Methanotorris igneus Kol 5: one gene and its partner. Each later gene encodes a partner of the first gene's protein in a complex. Links are inferred from orthologs where the notes say so. Each region holds a gene or a part of one and is shown on either strand. Other genes may lie near its edges.

Region 1 (7,894 bases):
CTGAAGATGTGATAAATGTCTTAGATAAATTTGTGGATAATTATGATTTTGAAGATATAATTAGCAATATTTTGGAAAAATACAACAATATTATACAATAAGGGGTGGGAATAATGATTGATGCACATATCCATGCAGATACAAGACCTTATGAGGACTTTGAGATGATGGCATTATGTATGGATGGAGCGATAACATTAGCTCATGACCCATTTGAAATGAAATCCTCTGATGCTTGGGTTTCCCATGTTGAGAGATTAATTAATAATGATGTGAAAAGAGCACAGGAAAATGGGCTAAAATTGTTTGTGTGCGTTGGTATCCATCCAAGGGCAATACCAAAAGATTACGAAAATGCTATTGAAAAGATAAAAGATTTTGTTAAAAATGACGTTGTTGTTGGGATAGGGGAGATTGGATTAGAAAAGGCAACAAAAGAAGAAAAAGATGTATTTATAAAGCAGTTGTTGTTGGCGAAGGAGTTAGATTTGCCTGCAGTTGTTCACACTCCAAGAAGAAATAAAGAAGAGATAACAAAAATTATAATAGAGGAAATAAATTCACTCGACTTAAAGAATGAAAAGATTGTTATTGACCACTGCAACAAAAATACAGTGAAGGACGTTCTTGATATTGGATGCTATGCTGGCTTAACCGTCCAACCAAGTAAATTAACCCCAATGGAAGCAGTTGAAATTGTTAAAGAATTTGGTGGGGAAAAGATCTTGTTAGATAGTGATTCATCATCAGCACCATCTGATATACTAAGTGTACCAAAAACAGTATTAAAGATGAAGCTAAATGATGTTGATAAAGAGATTATAAACCTTGTTTCACACGAAAACGCAAAGAAATTGTTCAATTTGACAATCTAAATTTATTCTATACTAAATTTATTTGTTTTATTTTTTTAATGAGGTTGTGGTGATATTATGAGAAAATTGTATATTGCTATGGGTTTTATTTTTATTTTAATACTTGCATTAGTGGTCGGAGGAACCTTGATCCTCTTTTCAGATTTTGATTTTGGTAGAGGAAATATTGCTGTAATAAATATAGAAGGTCCCATAGTTCTAAAATCAGAAGATTCTGGACTTTTTGGGCATAGAAAAATGGGTGCATTGGATTATATAGATTTACTCGACAGAGCTGAAAAAGACAGTAACATAAAAGCCATTCTTTTAAAAATCAACTCTCCTGGAGGAGAAGTTATAGCAAGCGAGAAACTCGCAAGAAAGGTAAAAGAAGTCGCAAAGAAAAAGCCAGTCGTAGCTTACATAGAAACCATTGGAGCTTCTGGGGCATATATGGTTGCATGCCCAGCAGATTACATTATTGCAGAAAAGCACTCAATTGTTGGAAGTATTGGAGTTAGAATGGATGTTTTACATTATTATGGCTTGATGAAGAAATTAGGTATCAATGTAACAGTTATAAAAGCTGGGAAATACAAAGACATTGCTTCACCATATAGACCAATGACAGAGGAGGAGAGAGAATATTTAGAAAAGATGATAAACGAAACATATATGGATTTTGTAATTTGGGTTGCGGAGAATAGGAACTTAACTATAAATGAAACATTAAAAATTGCGAATGGAAAGATATACATGGGAAGTGATGCTAAAAAAGTCGGCTTAGTTGATGAAGTTGGAACAGAAGAAGATGCCATCAACATAACCGCAAAATTGGCAAATATAACAACTCCAAAAGTCGTTGAATACAAAGGTGAGGACTTCGGATTATTTAATGTGCTTTATAGTTTGCTTTATAGTTTTGGTTATGGGATTGGGGAAGGACTAGGTGAAGTTTTGGTAAAAATGGACTATAAACCATACAAAACATACATTATGAACTAATGGAGGGAGTTGATGAAGAAAATAACGCTCTTAGAAATTTTGGTCGTAGTGGCAATACTTACAACCTCTTTTGCAGTTGGATATAAGTTTTTGAAAAGTAATAACAACACTGAGTTTAGTGGAGATGAGATGTATAAATGTGCGTGGATTGCAGATAAGATTATAAAAAAAGGTTTTCCATTATATGCGGAGATAGAGGGTAGATGGACATCATCAAATGAAGAATTTAAAGATAAAGTTTTAATCACAAAAGCTAATGGGGGAACCTTATTTGCTATATACAAAAACCAAACAATAACGATTGGAGGAAAATTAGCATCAAAAGAAGATATAGCGGCAAATAAAATAAAATTAATGCCATTGGGAAACACCATAATAAAGTATGAATTAGCCCCTATCAATGCACATTCATTCAAAGATATAAAAACCAAGATAGACATTCCAGAGCATTTAACAGTTTTAGATGTTTATGTCTATGGAACTTTTGGTATTGATTCAAAAACCTATTCCCCATCTGAGCAACAAAAGATAAAGAACTATATTCAGTATTCTATACCAAATGCTAACCTGTATTTTACTTTTGGCGGGGTAATTTTCAACGGTAAGGTAAATTTAGATTATTTGGATGATTTAGATAACTTATTAAAACCAGAGAACATAACAACTTCAAATTTAGACGTTTATATTATAGTTAATGAAACAATAAGCCAAATAAACATGAGTAAATTAAAATTTAATGACGTAAGGCTGATAACATGGTCTTAAAAATCAAAGATTTTCAAAATCGAAGCGAAGCTAAGAGCTGCAAAATCCAAAAGATTTTACTTAATCTCTTTGAGAAAATAAACATAAATCAGTTGGAAATAAAACCCAATCATCTCTTTTTATTTTTGGTTTGTTTATTTTTGGTGTTTTCCAATGTTTCAATAACAACATCAATTTTGGTATTGTTGTCGTCGTTGTTTTTTTATGTTTCTTTTGAAGTTGGAGAAAAGTGGGGAGAATTAAATATTAAAAAAAGTTATAATCCACATAATATTTTTTGGTATAAAATCGGAGTATTTCTCATATTAATTGGGATTATTTTTACAATTCTTGATTTAATTTGGGTTAGAGGAATTCCACTGTTTGAACCTGCATCAAGAAAGTTTTTGAATGTTCAATTTACTATGCTTTCTCATCTTCTTCCCCTTGGATGGGCAATAGTTGTAAGTTCTTCAAAATTAAATGAAATCTCTAAAAATACACTGCCCAAATTTAATGAAATATCAAAAATAAAACATTTCCTTAAAGATTTCTGTAAGTTTGAATTGTCCTTATTCTCTGACAACACAATAAATATAAAAAGGATTATTGTCTATTCTTTAATATTCTCAATGTTCATAGGACTTTTAGGTTATAGAACACAAGTTATGGTTTTGCTATTGGCAACTGCATTTAGTGTGTATTACTCAAACAAAATAAAAACAAAAGATGTTTTGTTACTATTTTTGCTTATATTTTTGGTTTTGTTTGGTCTGTCAGTTTTTAGGTTGTATGTGCTTGGTGTTGAAGGGAATCCAATAACATCAAGAATAAACTTAACTATGAGCATCTTAGACATCCTAATCCAAAATTACGCTGGCTATTTTAATGGGGTTGTCCATGCATCAATCTTCTCATCTTGGAATCTAATTCCAGGACCTTCAAGTGGACCAAGAACAATAATAGCAAATAGCATTGGCGTTGGTGGGGTTACAATAACACCAACGATCTTTGGGGCTGTTGTAATGGATTATGGCATTTTAGGACTTATCCCATACTTTGGAATCCTTGGCATAATTATGGGCTTTTGTTATAAAGTGGCAAAAAAGGTTAAAGGTATCTGTTTGGGGTTTTATTCCATAATGGTTGCATATTTACTCGTTGGAATAGAAACAGGCATCTTAGATTTTGAGGTCGTTTTGTTTTATGTAATTGGATTTTTATTGTGTTTAAAAGAAGCATTTAAAAATAAAATAACAACTACTCTACATTAACTCAATTTTTATTTTTGACCAAATTTTTTATAGTTCTTCATTACACTTTCTAATCATTTCATAAAGTCAAAAAATAAAAAATCAAAAAATAGAAAATAAAATAGTTATTCAGTTCTCAAAAGTTCATCAACAATGATTTTCTTCAACTCATCAAGCCCTATATCCTTATCTGCTGATATTTTTATTACTCTGTAATCTTTAAGTTTTTCTTCAATTTCCTTCAACCTCTCCCCATCAACTAAATCAATTTTGTTTATTGCAACAATTATCGGCACCTTAAACAAGTCACTAACCTCTTTTAATAAATTTAGTTGCTCCTCTATGCTATACCCACAGTATTCACTTGGATCTAACACAAACAAAATCATATTTGCCAAATAATTCAATGCAAGAACTGCCTGCAATTCAATGTCATTCCTCTCATATAATGGCCTATCCAACACCCCTGGAGTATCAACAACTTGAATATCTTCTCCAATATAACCAACGTTTAACCCCTTTGTTGTGAAAGGGTAGGAATTAATTTCTGGCTCCGCACCGGTTAACTTTCTTAAAAGTGTTGATTTTCCAACGTTAGGATATCCTGCTATAACTAATGTTGGCAACTCCTTCACTGTTGGGAGGTCTTTTAATTTCTCCCTTGCAACAGCAAGAAATGCCAAGTTAGGATAAATTTGCTTTAATATAGATGCTGTTCTTCCAACAAACTCTCTCCTAAACCCTGATGCTTCTTTTGGAGTTTTTGCCCTCCTTGCTTTTTTTGCATATTCATTACCAAGTTTCTTTACAAGGTCTGACGCCCATTTCACGGCACCAAGTGATTTTTTAAATTCATCAATTCCAACCATAACTTCTACAAGTTCTTTATAGAATGGCTTCAACCTGTCTATTGATGGGGTTTTTGATATGATTTTTAATAAGTTATCTGAAACCACAGATGCCATGGTTCTAATTTTGTGTTCCTCAACGGTTCTTGATTTAAGTAATTTTGGAACACCTATTAGTGTAGTCCTTAATTCACTTGCTACCTTTTCACCTCTTCTATAGGCTTTGTCCATAAGTTCTTCTGGGGTTAAAATAGTTGGCATCTTTTTAAATGGGTTAGCATCTCCTTTTTTTCTCATGTTAATCACCTTATAAATTTTAATTTTAATTGTGTTAAAATAGAAAACTGTTAAATTATTTTTAATTCCCAAAAATAGGAATTAATTTAGACTTTTCACTATTTTGTTTTCGTTAGTTATTTAGTTTGCCATTATTTTTACTCTTCTTTTATAATAACAATACCTCTATTTCCATCAACAACAATCCTATCTCCATTCTTTATTTTTTCTATATCAACTTTATCGACAAGTGGAATTTTTCCTAAAATTGCCCCAGTGGATACAATTGGCTCGCATTCTTTATTAACAATGCCCTTCAAAATTCCTCTTTTTGCAAGACCATAAATTACATAAGAACCAACGGTGCTTCCTTTCCCATAAGGAAACACAAATATTTTATCTTTTAAACTCTCTCCATAGAGTTCACTATTTTTATCGATTATAATGCCTTTTTCATTAACCCCTCCCAAAAAAGAGAAGGGTTCTTTCGATACAATTGCTATCCCCTCTGCAATGCCCTTTGATATGCTCCTTCCTCTCAACTCCATATTTATCCCTCAAAACCATAAAAACGAAATTATTACCATTAGTTGTCGCTAAGAAAGCACCGCCCTTTAGGGCAGTGATGAATTCTGACAAAAACCTACGGTTTTTGTTATAGTTGTTTGCCAAATTTCTTGCATGAATTTAGATGCAACTAAATTTTTAAAAGGATGATAAATCAATTGTAAAATCCCAAATAAAGGTTAATTACTTCATACAATTTAATGAAGTTTTTGTTCATTTGTAAGGCAAACAACTATACTCTCCTCGCTTGCGCTCGGAGATTGGGGAGGCGGGTGGGACAAGCATAAGTTATATATAATCGAATTTAGCATATCATTTATTGCCCCCAGTCCACGTTATTAATGGGTGGGATTTTCGAAAATCCCACCGCTGGGGGCGTTGTGTTGAGAGAAGGTATCCCCGAATCTCCTAAACGGAGATAGGGGTAGTGGCTTTGGCGGAGCCGGGGAGGGCGAGGTTTTTAACCTCTGCTCTCCCGAAACTCCGCCCTTTAGGGCGGAGAGCCGTCATATATGATGGCACTTAAGAATTTTTCGCAATATTTGCATCTAATTTTTAATGGATTTTTGCTTTCTATGACAAATTTTCCTTCAACATTCTCCCTATTTGTTATACAATTTGGATTTGTGCATTTTAAAAGTCCTTCAATATAATCTGGGATGTTTACTTTAAATTTCTCTACAACCTCACCATTCCTTATAATATTTATTGTCGCATCTGGGGCAATTAGAGCTATTTTATTTACATCATCTGAGCCAAGTTCTAATCCCTCTATTTTTAGAATGTCCTTTTTGCCCATCTTTTTTGAAGGAACATTCATAGCCAACATAACAGGTAAATCATCCGGTATCTTTAAGATGTTATAAACGTCAAGTGCCTTTCCACTTTTGATGTGGTCTATAACAGTGCCGTTTTGTATAGGTTTTACTTTTAGTTCTCTATTTTTCATGGCACACACCATTAAACAAAATTTAATAGTCAATAAGGAAAGTGCTTACAATAGAGCTAGGCTAAGGAAGGATGCCGAGCAAAGCAAGGCATCCTATCCGTTCCAAACCGAAGGTTTAGGTGATGAAATCCGAAGGATTTCATCGATTGATCAACTTTTACTAAATCAACTTTTACTAAAAGGTGAATTATAAATACCTAAATAAATAAAAATAAAATTATAAAAATAAGAAGAATTTAAGCAAATTTTGTGAATAAAAGCAGAAAGGAGAAAAATTATTCTACCTCTTCTTCTTTGAGTTTCTTACCAACAGTTTTTGGGTGATATCTTTCCCTATCAGCATCTATTTGTTTTTCAACTGATATTAAAGCATGTTTCAATACCTCAATGAAGTCCCATCTTTGTTTTTCTGATATGTATCCAATGTCCTCTCCTTCTGCCTCTAATCTCTTTGTCTTTGATAATTTTGGTGATGCATCTCCAACATACAACTTGTTTGGTGTTTTAACATATACAGTTATGTGGTAGTATGGTGTTCCCCCTTTGTCATGTTCTTTCTTAATGTTTATTTTTATCCAGTGTATTCTTCCTGCATGTTTAACCATTTTCTTAACTTCTGTTGCAATAATTCTTTCTGCCAAGTCCTTCATTTCCTCATCTAACGCCCCATGAAGTTCGACTTCAATCATCGCCCCCTTCTTCAAGTCAGCAATATACTTCATTATGTCCAATCTTGTTACAATCCCCCTCAACATCTTATTCTTTAAAATTGGAACTCCCCTAATGTCATATTCTTGCATTAATTTTGCAACATCTGCAACTGTAGCGTTTACATCTGCTGTTATTAATGGGGAACTCATTATTGACTTAACCGGTTGTCCCATTCTTGGGGTTTTTTCTCCTGAATATTCCCCAACAGTCATTCTTCTTTTTGGTTTGAAGACCTTCTTCAATATGTCATCTTCTGTAACAATGCCTATTGGATTTTCCTCATCATCAACAACTATTAATCTTCCAATGTTGTGTTTTCTCATTAATGACCTTGCTTTACCAATGCTTTCATTTTCATGTATGGTTATTGGGTTTCTTGTCATTATTTTTGATACTTCAACATCTTTCAAGATTTTTGAGGTTGCTGCCCTCTTCATTATGTCGTAGTCAGTTACAATCCCCACCAATTTACCCTTATCATCTACGATTGGTGCTGCTCTCTGCCCACTGTCGATTAATTCACAAACCGCATCCATCACTGGAGTGTCTTTGTGTATGCAGTGTGGTTTAAACATTAACTCCCCAACATGCTCATAAACTGATGAAGCCAACAACAAATCATGCATGGTTACTAAGTATAACTCCCCCCTCTCATCAACAACTACTAAGTTGTGGAAGTGGTTCTCT
Region 2 (4,180 bases), 100 kb from region 1 along the record:
AGCTTCTTTCATCCCTGGAGCTTCTGGTGGGAACATTCCATTCCACGCTGGCCTAACTTGTCTGTCAAATATCTTCACAATTTCATCTCTATTTATTGCCAAACTAACAACCTTTCTTAACTCTGAATCATTGAATGGTGCTTTCTTATAGTTGAATGCAATAACCCATGTTAGAGGAATATTTCCCTTAAATACTTTAAATCCTTCTTTCTCCAATACACTTAACTGGTTTCTTGGTGTATATGCAGCCCCTCCATGCACATAGTCTGAGATAGCATCAACTTCTCCACTTCTCAAAGCCATAATTCTTGTATTCTCATCAGGTATAACTTTCAGAATGAACTTTTTAAACTTAGGAGTTGTGTCTCTTGCTTTATACCAATACATGTTTGGCTCAAATGTTGCATATTGATCCTCTTTATAATCAACAACTTTAAATGGTCCAGTTCCAATAGGCTTAACTAAAGTTCCATTTGGATCTCCAACAGGTTTAACTGATGTTGGAGACATAATACCCAAGTGGAATTCTGCCATCTTTACAAGGTTAAAGAATCCTGGTTTATCAAAGTGAATAGCCACTGTATAGTTATCAATAACATCGGCTCCTTTTGGAGCTAAAGAGTGCCCTCTTGCAATCATTCTATCTATTGTGAATTTAACAGCATATGCATTGAAATCAGTACCATCAGAGAACTTTATCCCTTTCTTTAAATGGAAGATTATGGTTTTTCCTCCATCTTTTATCTCCCAACTTTCTGCTAAGGAAGGAATAACATCATCATTTTTTATATCATATTCAACCAATCTCTCAAGCACATGAGTCTTTGGGAAAAAACCAATTCCCCATGGCCCTCCTTTTAGCCTTGGATCTTTTCCATATCCTAAGACAAAAGTATCTTTATATTGTGGCTCAGTAGTGGTGGTGGATTTCTCATTTGTGTTAGTTTGTGCCTGAGTATTTACTGGTGCTTTAGATGTTGAACTTTCACCTACACAGCCTGCTATCATGACACAACTTGCTATAAGTAATATGGCAGTAGAAAATATAACCACCAATTTTTTCATGTAATCACCTCAGATCTTATATATACACGCCTCGGTCATCAAAAATTGACAAGACCTCATCGGCAGGGATTTTTGTTTTATCTTTATTTTTTATTTTTTAAAACCCTCAACGAGATAATAATGGGTGTTTCCCCATGCTAATCTATATAACAATGGCAAATTCTTCTTCTGGGTTTCTTTAATCCAACTTAAATCATTAACCTTTATTTCATCCAAATTTGCATTTTTAAATAGTTTGACTATATTTTCAGCATCCGTTCCTCCATTGAATGGCAGCATTTTAGCCACTTCTTCTTTATAGCCCATATTTTGGAAGGGGTTTCTTTTTTCATAGATCGCTACTGCCAAATATCTAAAAATAGTCCTTAATGACTCATTGAAGGAATTTTTACGCCATTTTCCATCTATGACAACAACTTTACCACCTCTTTTTACAACCCTTGCCCATTCCATAATTGCCTTATCTGGATTTGGAAGTGTCCATAACAGGTGCCTATTAACAACAGCATCAAAGGTATTATCTTCAAAGGGCAGGTTTTCTGCATCTCCTACCATAAACTCGATATCCAATCCCAAATTCTTTGCTTTCTCTCTCGCTTTATTTAACATTCCTTCAGACAAATCAATTCCAACAACCTCATGCCCTAACTCAGCCAAAATTAAAGATAAAAAACCCGTCCCACACCCAACATCGAGGATCTTCATTTTCCTTTTAAAAATTTCAGATAAAACAGTTTTCCAAATATCTACAAAACCAGAATGGCCAGGAGAATTGTCATAGGAATCACTCCTAAAGTCCCAGTATGCTCTAATTTCTTCTTTAATATTATTCACCATTTTATCACAATTTATATTATTAATTACTATGATTTCCATAATTGGTAATATTTGATATTTATATTTTACGGTTTTGTAACATGTCTTTGTGTAGTTAGGAAAAAAGTCTTTAAAAACTCCATAAATCAAAAACACATAAAATAGATATAGAATTTAATATTAAGGCTCCCCGTATGTTTTAACTGAGTATTTTAAACTAAGCATATTAATGGTAGAGACAATTACATATCATGGGTTATTGAATTTCCTGGCGTTGTTAATAAACAACAGATAGCAATTCTCAGAGTTAATCACAAATTAGGACATGTAGATTAATTTTTAAGAATATCTTTAATGTCCCCATAAATAACCTCACTCTTACAGAAACTTGGCAAATAAACCCCTGCTTTACCAGAGTTTGTCGCAACTTTTTTATACCCTATTTCCTCAATTGGAGCCACTACCATGCATGTATCTTTAACTACCCTCCCCCCAGCTTTTTCTATAATCCTTGTATGGCCCATCCTATCCAATATCGCCTTCGTATGTAGAGATGTGCAAATCCAGAAATCACAATCTAATTTTATATCATGTTTCTTTATAAATTCCGCTATCTCCTTAATTTCCATTAAACTACAGTGAGGACATCCAATGCAAATTAAATCTGGCTTATCGTTGGTTGTATTTAACTTTTCATAAGATTCCTTTATCTCTTCAATCCCAATGGATATCTTTTCAATTTTATCGTCAACAACCTCTTTCACTTTACATTCAGCAGTTAGTTCTTTAGCGTGATATAGGGCAACTCCCCCACTGGCTGCCATACTTGCTCCTAAGCTTTTTAAATTGTCATTACTTGGATTTAATTTATATAAATTTTCAAAGTATGGAACTCCATTTTTTACCATCTTTCCAATTAAATAGCCCAAAGCTCCATAAAAACTCTCTCCAAATTTTAAACTTTTTAATAAATTTAATAATTCTTCATCAAGTTTTATCATAACTTCTGCCTTCCTATTCTCATCTAAATGATAGCCATAGTAAGGAGTCTTTCCCAATATAGCAGAGGCTAAAGCACTGGGTCCCCCTTCTCTATTAGTTTTAGCCCCTAAGACAGAGTTTGCAAAACTGACTGCAGAACTCTCAGCCCAACTTATATGCTCACCAAATTTTGGAAGATTTCCTATTAAATAAGGTGTGCAAGTGCAACTAATCTCAACTCCCATTTTTTTAAATGCATCTATTATTCTTAACTGCTTTTCAGCAAACTCTTCTTTAATTCCAAGTTCTTTCCATTTATCCAAGTCCATGCCTGCTGGATTTAATGTTGAATGAACCTTAACTTTAACATTCTCCTTAGCAAAATCCTCTAAAAACTCTAAGCCAACATCTTTAATAGTTTTATATGAAACTCCCGATATTTGGGATGAAGTTATGGGAATTAATCTTTCAGCTCCATAAATGTCCCCCAAAGAAACTAATAAGTTCATACATCTCCTTAAGATTTCTCCATATTCCCCATCCAATATTTTTTCTTCTTCTTTTGTCAAATACATAATTTCACCTTAAATTAGAAAGTTAGAAAGATTGTCAATAATAAATTATTAAATATATTAGGTTATCACCATAGTACAGGTTAGTAAATAATAAAATAAAAATTATCAAAAGATTATCAATAGTAAAACCTTTATTTATTTAAAAATTTATCCAAAGTCATCTGCTTGGTGTAAGCTTTTTCAATTCTCGTTTGAATTATTTCAAAACATTTATATCTAAAAGCTTCTATTTGTCTTGAATTTTTCATGACTCTAATTTTCCAGATTGATTTCTTTTTACGCTTTTCATATTCCAATAATTTTTCAAATTTATCAGTAGAAATAATACTTTTCAAAATTTCTTCTATTTTTTTTAACAATATATTCTTATCTTTTCTATACATATAATTTAAAGAAATTAATCCAAACCTATGTCTAAAGATGTCTAATAACTTACCGGGGGTAAAACCCCTTTTTTCGAGCTTATTCATGTCAATACATACATTAAAAACATCAATAACTTTAATATGCCATTTTTCTAAAGGTTCTCCTTTTTTACATATCACAATATCTTCTAAAATTTCAATACTATCAGAGCTTTCAACATTTTTTATTTTATCTCTATGTTCCTCAAAGAAGTTTTTAATCTCTTCTATATCAGCAATATCAGCATTAATTTTATAATTGCCCTTTTTTAAGATAATATCTTCACTAAAAATCATGCCTTCCTCAGGAATTTCATGCCCTGCCGTTGCTAAAGTTAT

What was found. Proteins that work in one complex are often made in the same cells at the same time.
Region 2: the proteins of METIG_RS07595 (region 1) and METIG_RS07120 are in contact, whole or in part, in a crystal structure (PDB 7CNS), measured with the Thermococcus kodakarensis proteins. The link is inferred for Methanotorris igneus Kol 5 from one-to-one orthologs. Residues at the interface, in WP_011250199.1 of Thermococcus kodakarensis: Arg6, Lys7, Ile8, Leu27, Gly28, Thr38, Arg58, Gly59, Lys60, Gly61, Ser62, Thr63, Val64, Ser66, Tyr67, Val68, Tyr70, Ala71, Lys74, Glu86, Ala87, Glu88, Thr89, Ile90, Ala92, Thr93, Ile96, Ile97; in WP_011250200.1 of Thermococcus kodakarensis: Ile25, Ala28, Leu29, Ile32, Tyr33, Ala47, Gly48, Asn53, Ile54, Ala57, Glu60, Phe61, Leu62, Tyr99, Ser128, Glu129, Ser130, Asn145, Arg146, Glu147, Gly148, Gly149, Pro150, Ser151, Leu153, Tyr164, Leu201, Gly202, Asn203, Gly227.

What each region holds. Positions count from the first base shown.
Region 1 is NC_015562.1:1,535,235-1,543,128, reverse strand. Bases 3,834-6,769 are described here. They hold METIG_RS07595 (DUF126 domain-containing protein), read right to left. Parts: upstream 5,529-6,769; coding sequence 5,139-5,528; downstream 3,834-5,138. Other genes in these bases: pyrI (aspartate carbamoyltransferase regulatory subunit), read right to left, coding at 6,038-6,496; METIG_RS07600 (NOG1 family protein), read right to left, coding at 3,982-5,001; METIG_RS07605 (oligosaccharide repeat unit polymerase family protein), read left to right, coding at 3,834-3,877. Also shown: METIG_RS07625 (hypothetical protein), read left to right, coding at 1-101; METIG_RS07620 (TatD family hydrolase), read left to right, coding at 114-875; signal peptide peptidase SppA, read left to right, coding at 933-1,859; METIG_RS07610 (TrmB family transcriptional regulator sugar-binding domain-containing protein), read left to right, coding at 1,872-2,624; more of METIG_RS07605, read left to right, coding at 2,615-3,833; METIG_RS07585 (CBS domain-containing protein), read right to left, coding at 6,772-7,894. UniProt on the Methanocaldococcus jannaschii protein: Component of a hydro-lyase that catalyzes the dehydration of mevalonate 5-phosphate (MVA5P) to form trans-anhydromevalonate 5-phosphate (tAHMP).
Region 2 is NC_015562.1:1,433,683-1,437,862, reverse strand. Bases 1,326-4,180 are described here. They hold METIG_RS07120 (aconitase X), read right to left. Parts: upstream 3,438-4,180; coding sequence 2,214-3,437; downstream 1,326-2,213. Other genes in these bases: METIG_RS07115 (hypothetical protein), read right to left, coding at 3,569-4,180; METIG_RS07125 (class I SAM-dependent methyltransferase), read right to left, coding at 1,326-1,902. In the rest of the region: METIG_RS07130 (ABC transporter substrate-binding protein), read right to left, coding at 1-1,065; more of METIG_RS07125, read right to left, coding at 1,156-1,325. UniProt on the Methanocaldococcus jannaschii protein: Component of a hydro-lyase that catalyzes the dehydration of mevalonate 5-phosphate (MVA5P) to form trans-anhydromevalonate 5-phosphate (tAHMP).